One region of the Robertmurraya mesotrionivorans genome, then DNA from elsewhere that is predicted to be linked to it. Evidence: predicted binding sites of a transcription regulator. Region 1 holds the regulator's gene; the other holds the start of a gene.
The links. Region 1 encodes Rex, which represses fermentation and respiration genes when NADH is low (regulators of the CRP and FNR family bind a similar motif). Its sites were predicted from a motif close to TTGTGAAATATTTCACAA; they were not measured.
Positions count from the first base shown of each region.

Region 1 (3,422 bases):
ATTTGCAAGTGCATCTACCCCACGAAGCATCGAGCGACGTGCGTCTTCACTAAACTTAATTTCTTTAGCCATTGTAAAATACCCTCCTCGAGTTTTTTCAATCTATTCTGTCTTCGTTTAGTTTTTAAATTATGAAAGTTCTACTCTTATCCAAGAATAGCTAGAATATCGTTTTCACGTAGAATTAAGTACTCTTTTCCTTGGTACTTAACTTCTGTGCCAGCGTATTTTGAGAAGATAATGCGGTCGTCCACAGAAACTTCAAGAGCTACACGCTCACCGCTTTCAAGTACGCGGCCAGTGCCGACAGCAACTACTTTGCCTTCTTGAGGCTTCTCTTTAGCAGAGTCTGGTAGTACAATACCGCTTGCCGTTTTTTCTTCCGTTTCAACTAGCTCAATTACAATGCGATCACCTAGTGGCTTTAACAAGTGAAACAACCTCCTCAAATATATGTAAGATTTAATTATTAGCACTCACTTAACTAGAGTGCTAACACAACTATTATATTAATGAATCTCTTCATTTTTTGCAAGCGAGAAACCGCTTTTTTTTATAATTTTTTTGTAAAAGTCCTCCCATAACTTGTTAATTATACAACCTTACTAAGTATGTACTTTTCCACCTATTCTATCCATATAATGCTAAAATACGGACAATAATTCTTCTTATTTGATACAACCTGATGTTTACGAGTAGAATAACTATATTGGATTGAAAAGGAGACTTGTTTTGAAACGTGAATATTGGATTATATTAATTGCTTATATTGCTATGCAGCTTTCAAGCTTTATTGGTGTCCCTATAACCTCTCTCGTACTAGAAATGATTGGTTTTGAAACAAACTCTCAAGGGTTTGCAGGTGTCACTTGGCTTGTTATCAGCTTTTCGATCACACTTGTCATTGTCCTGCTGTTGTTGCGTGAAGAGATGGTAAACGCAAATGAAGTAAGAAACGGAGCAAGCTTAGGTCGGTCGATCCTCTGGTCCATCACAGGTGTCTTTCTTGCCCTATTTGCCCAAGCCTTTGCTGCAAATATTGAACGTTGGATTGGTATTGAGGTAGGATCTGATAATACACAGCAGATTTTACGTATCATTGAATCTTTTCCTATTATGATTGTCGTTAGCTCGGTTATTGGTCCTATATTAGAAGAAATTGTCTTTCGTAAGATCATTTTTGGGGCTTTTTATAAGCGTTTTAACTTTTTCCTATCTGCCTTGCTTAGCTCCGTCATTTTTTCTTTTGCCCATATGGAGCCTGAGCACACCCTACTTTATTCCGCGATGGGATTCACCTTTGCGTATTTATACGTAAAAACCAATCGTATTCTCGTTCCGATCGTTGCTCACGTATCAATGAATACGTTCGTTGTTCTTGTGCAATCCGTATATAGGGAAGACTTAGAAAAATTAATCAAACAAGCAGAACAAATGCAAAGCTTTATTGGAGGATTCTTCTTATGAGACAGTCACCTTTATTCTCAGGTATTATATACATCATCTTAGGTGCTCTGTTCACAGTGTTTGCGATACAGGACTTACAGCAAAATGGAGAGTGGGGCTTTTTTACCTACCTGCTAGTCTTGCTAGCTACATTTGATATTGGTTCAGGCATTCGGATGATTCTTTTACATTTTAAAATCAAAGAGATGAAGAAACAGCAAAAGAAATAGCCGCTCCAATAAGGGGCGGCTTGTTGTTTATTCCTCTACCATTTCTTCATCCACTGAATAGTGCTTTAAAAAGTACACAAGTGACTGTAACTCAATAGCGAGATCAATATGATGAACCCTGATCGATGATGGAACCGTTAATCGGGCCGGTGTAAAGTTTAAAATTCCTCTCACCGTTCCTTGAACCATTCGATCGGTAATGGATTGTGCAACCGTTGCTGGAACGGTTAATATCGCTACTTGAATATCTTCTCTTTCAATAACCTCTTCTAAATCATCCATATGATAGACAGGCACTTCTCCAATTTTTGTGCCTACCTTTTCTTCTACTACGTCAAATGCAACAGCAATTTTTGTATTATTATTTTTTAAGAAATTATAATTTAAAAAGGCTGTCCCTAAATTCCCCACCCCGATTAACGCTACCTTCGTTAACTCATCTTGGTCGAGTGTTTTACGGAAAAAGGATAATAGATAGTTTACATTGTAACCGTATCCCTTTTTGCCTAACGCTCCAAAGTATGAAAAATCTCTTCGGATCGTTGCAGAATCGACCTTCACCGCCTCACTTAGTTCAGCCGATGAAACTCGTTGCTTTCCTGATGAGTGTAAACTATTTAAAAAGCGATAATACAATGGTAGTCTTTTCGCCGTTGCTTGTGGGATTTTCATGGATTCATTACTCATCGTTCTTCCCCTACCTTCTATCTTTAACTAATATAGTTTCTCTTCTCTTTTAAAGTCACCGTTTTTACCACCCGTTTTTTCAACAAGGTATGTTTTCCCGATAACCATTCCTTTATCTACTGCTTTACACATATCATAAACGGTAAGCGCACAAACAGAAGCGGCTGTTAACGCTTCCATTTCTACACCCGTATTCCCTTTTGTCTTTACACTAGCAGAAATATGTAGAGTATGGCAATGGTTATCTGATTCCCAATCAAAAGAAATATCGACACCGGTAAGTGGAATAGGATGACACATTGGAATAATATCCCATGTTTTTTTACTAGCCATAACCGCTGCAACCTGTGCCACTGCTAGCACATCACCTTTTTTCATTTGGTTATGTGTGATACGATCATATATCTCTTGATTGACTGTGATACTAGAATGGGCAATGGCCGTCCGTACTGTTTCGGGCTTATCACTCACATCTACCATTTTCGCTCTGCCTTCTTTATTAAAATGAGTGAACTCTGACATCTATTATACACCTCTTTCAAAATCATACACTATTTTCCTCGTTCTGTATGAAAACATTGTAACATACTTCACAACTCATATCATTGCTCATCCGTATTGAATGCGATACACTAACCGTAGAAGTATAGAGGTGAAATCAATGATACTACTACAAGTGAACCAGCTTTCCAAGTCTTATGGAGCTGACCTTATTTTATCGAATATAAAACTAGAAGTTCAAACAAGAGACCGTATTGCCTTAGTAGGTCGAAATGGGGCTGGAAAATCTACTTTACTCAAGATTATTGCCGGCCATCTTTCCTATGAATCAGGAGATTTAATCAAACCCAAACATGTAACGATCGGGTATTTGGCTCAGAATACAGGTCTTGTCTCCGGATTATCCATTTGGGAAGAAATGCTTACCGTTTTTGAACATGTCATGAACCAAGAGAAAGAGCTTCGTAAGCTTGAGGAAAAAATGGCTGATCCTACCGTATTTGAAGATGCTGCTTTGTACGAGCGGACAATAAAAGAATATGACCATCTCCAAAATGA
Region 1 covers NZ_JBPCCH010000016.1:6,240-9,661, reverse strand. The annotation lists gene groL (chaperonin GroEL) at 1-72, opposite strand, end outside; gene groES (co-chaperone GroES) at 147-431, opposite strand; gene ACRX5O_RS19215 (CPBP family intramembrane glutamic endopeptidase) at 733-1,467, shown strand; gene ACRX5O_RS19210 (YdiK family protein) at 1,464-1,676, shown strand; gene ACRX5O_RS19205 (redox-sensing transcriptional repressor Rex) at 1,704-2,363, opposite strand; gene moaC (cyclic pyranopterin monophosphate synthase MoaC) at 2,391-2,885, opposite strand; gene ACRX5O_RS19195 (ABC-F family ATP-binding cassette domain-containing protein) at 3,025-3,422, shown strand, end outside.

Region 2 (3,422 bases), on a different contig from region 1:
CAAGAGTAACGTTATTTCCTTCAACAAACGGCATTCCAGGGAAGTTATCGGAAAACATCACATTCGTTCCGTCAATGCTAAGACGTGTGTGCATGACTAATTTTTTGGCTTCTTCTGGAAGTGGATGATCTGGATGAGGTGGAGTATCTCCAAAAGTCATAATATTTGGTTTCGCCGTCCGAAACACATCTGCATAAAATTCAACAGCTTCTCTGCAATTACCATCAAAAACAAGATACACATCAACAGACATCATCTTCACTCCTAAAAAAATAGTACAATCACTTCCATTATATCCAATGCTTTAATTAAAAACCTAATTAATTTTAAAAGGGAATAGACCCTAGCATTTGGAAATGTGGTAAAAATAGACGATAATTAACTCATACATAGTAGAGGAGCGGAAAAAATGTTGTCACAAAAAAGAGAAAACATAAAAATTGGTAGCCGTGTAAAGGTGGTACAAAAAGCACATCAGCGAACAGGGAAACTAACGGAAGGTGTGGTTGCAAAAATCCTTACAAATAGCCCTACTCATCCACATGGAATCAAGGTGATGCTAGAAAATGGTTTGGTTGGGAGAGTAAAGGAAATATTATAATCTTCCAGAAGTAGGTATTTTAAAAACAATAGAATTTTTATTTTATTCACGTACAAAATAATGGTAAGAAAACTATTTATTGACGCGTGGAGGAAATGAAAATGCCTGATACACCTTCAATGACATCTTCAGAAATTGGAACACTATGGATTACATATCAACAAAAAACAATGCTTTTTCAAATGCTAGACTACTTTATCAATAAAGCTGATGATCATGAAGCAAGAGAAATCATGAGCTCTTTAAGAGACGAAATTCAACCGGTTATTGCACGGATGGTTTCTATGTTTAATGCAGAGGGAATTCCAATTCCGATTGGCTTCGTTCCTCAAGATGTAAATAAAGATGCACCGAAGCTTTATGATAATGGCTTTGATATTATGTTCGTCCGGTTAGTAAAACAAATCAGTTCGGGAATGCATACCTTAAACTTAACTATGGTTTATCGGGAGGATATCATTCTTCTTTTTAGAGATTTAACGAAGATGACTCAAAAATATTACGATGATTGTACAAAGTATTTGCTGAAAAAAGGACTTCTTCCAAGAGCGCCATACGTAACAATTGAAAAATCAATTGAATTTGTCAAAACAAATGACTACCTTGACGGGGCAAAACTGTTTAGTGAAAAAAGACCCCTAAATACGGTGGAAATTGCTCATATTTACCATGGGATTGAGTCAAATGTGACAGGGATGCAAATGATTTTTGGTTTTGCTCAGGTTGCAAAAGAAAAAGAGGTAAAAAAATACTTTAAAAAGGGTGGAGAACTAGCTAAATCAACCATCAAAGATATGAGTGAAGTTCTTTTACAGAACAATATACAAGTTCCTAGTACCGCTGGGGGGAATATAACAGATTCAAAAGTTCCACCATTTTCAGATAAAATAATGATGTACACTATCAGTCTTTTCTGTAGCTTTTCGTTAGGAGGAAACTCCATCGGAACAGCCTTTAGCTTACGAAATGATTTACCTGTAAAGCTAGCAACGTATATGAAGGATATTTTTGAATATGCCCATGAGGGAGCAAAGTTTATGATTCAGAATGGTTGGATGGAAGAGCCCCCGCAGACGATCAAGTAAATTTTGTTTATCTGTGCGGAATTAAATAAACTAAACAAAGCCACCCTTGGAAGATAGGGTGGTTTTGCATTTTCTACGATTCTATAATTTTGTCTTGTGTGTTACAAATGTCACAAAGTGTATAAATTTACTTCAACATTTAAACAAATTTTTAAGCTATACTCACTCTTGTGAATTAGTGAACATTTAATGAACACAAGGAGTGAGGGCTAATGACAGAGCTTTTTTTGGCAAGGCTTCAGTTTGGAGCTACTACGATATTCCATTTTTTATTCGTACCAATGTCGATTGGTTTAGTGTTTATGGTTGCGTTAATGGAAACATTCTATGTCGTCAAAAATGAAGAAATCTATAAGAAGATGGCAAAATTTTGGGGACATCTGTTTCTGATTAACTTTGCTGTCGGGGTCGTAACAGGAATTATTCAAGAATTTCAATTTGGAATGAACTGGTCAGAGTATTCTAGATTTGTCGGGGATGTATTTGGTGCTCCGCTTGCTATTGAAGCTTTATTAGCTTTTTTTATGGAGTCTACTTTTATCGGTTTATGGATTTTTGGATGGAACCGTCTATCTAAGAAAGTCCATTTATTATGTATCTGGCTTGTTTCGATTGGAACGATGCTTTCAGCCCTTTGGATATTAGCAGCGAATTCGTTTATGCAGGAACCAGTTGGATTTGTCATGAATAATGGGAGAGCAGAGATGAATGATTTCTTTGCTTTGTTAAAAAATCCGCAGCTTCTTGTTGAATTTCCACATGTCATTTTTGGTGCGCTTGCTACAGGATCCTTTTTTATTGGAGGGGTTAGTGCCTATAAGCTACTAAAAAAACAAGAAGTTGAATTTTTCGCAAGATCATTCCGAATAGCGATGGTAGTATCACTCGTTTCTGGAGTGGGGGTAGCGTTTAGCGGACATGAGCAGGCAAAGCATTTAATGGAATCACAGCCGATGAAAATGGCTGCCAGTGAAGCATTGTGGGAAGACAGTGGTGATCCTGCTGCTTGGACAATATGGGCACATATCGACACAGACAATAAAGAAAATTCATTCGAAATAAGCATTCCATACATATTAAGTTACTTAACATACGAGAAGTTTTCCGGTAGTGTACCAGGAATGCTTACGCTCCAAAAGGAATACGAAGAAAAGTATGGTCCAGGAAATTATATTCCACCAGTGAAAACAACATTTTGGAGCTTCCGCATTATGGCAGGTGCTGGGGGTGTAATGATTTTGGTTTCGGCATTAGGTCTGTGGTTTCAATTTACCGAATCACTCATGAGAAGAACCTTCTTTTTAAAGCTGTTAGTCGGACTTATATCTTTCCCGTTTATCGCAAATTCTGCTGGATGGATCATGACTGAAATTGGTAGACAACCGTGGACTGTATTTGGACTAATGACAACAGCTGCATCTGTATCACCAAATGTTTCTGTTCAGTCTTTGTTATTTTCTTTAATCGCGTTTACAGCCATCTATTTAATTTTAGCTATCGTGCTTGTGTACTTGTTTATTAGAGAGATTAAAAAAGGAGTTGATCATCATGAGGACGTTCAATCGATTGATGTTCCAATTGACCCATTTGACAAGGAGGTGTATCAGTGATGGGGTTAAGTGAACTTTGGTTCATATTAGTAGCTGTTCTGTTCATTGGCTTCTTTTTCCTGGAAGGCTTTGATTTTGGCGTGGGTATGTCGGTACGTCTATTAGCCAGAAATGATTTTGAACGAC
Region 2 covers NZ_JBPCCH010000020.1:45,052-48,473, reverse strand. The annotation lists gene ACRX5O_RS20840 (VOC family protein) at 1-253, opposite strand, end outside; gene ACRX5O_RS20835 (YwbE family protein) at 410-601, shown strand; gene ACRX5O_RS20830 (DUF3231 family protein) at 703-1,686, shown strand; gene ACRX5O_RS20825 (cytochrome ubiquinol oxidase subunit I) at 1,899-3,296, shown strand; gene cydB (cytochrome d ubiquinol oxidase subunit II) at 3,296-3,422, shown strand, end outside.
Region 2: ACRX5O_RS20825 (cytochrome ubiquinol oxidase subunit I) is a predicted target of Rex. The motif match lies at 1,855-1,872, and genes of this name have one in related genera.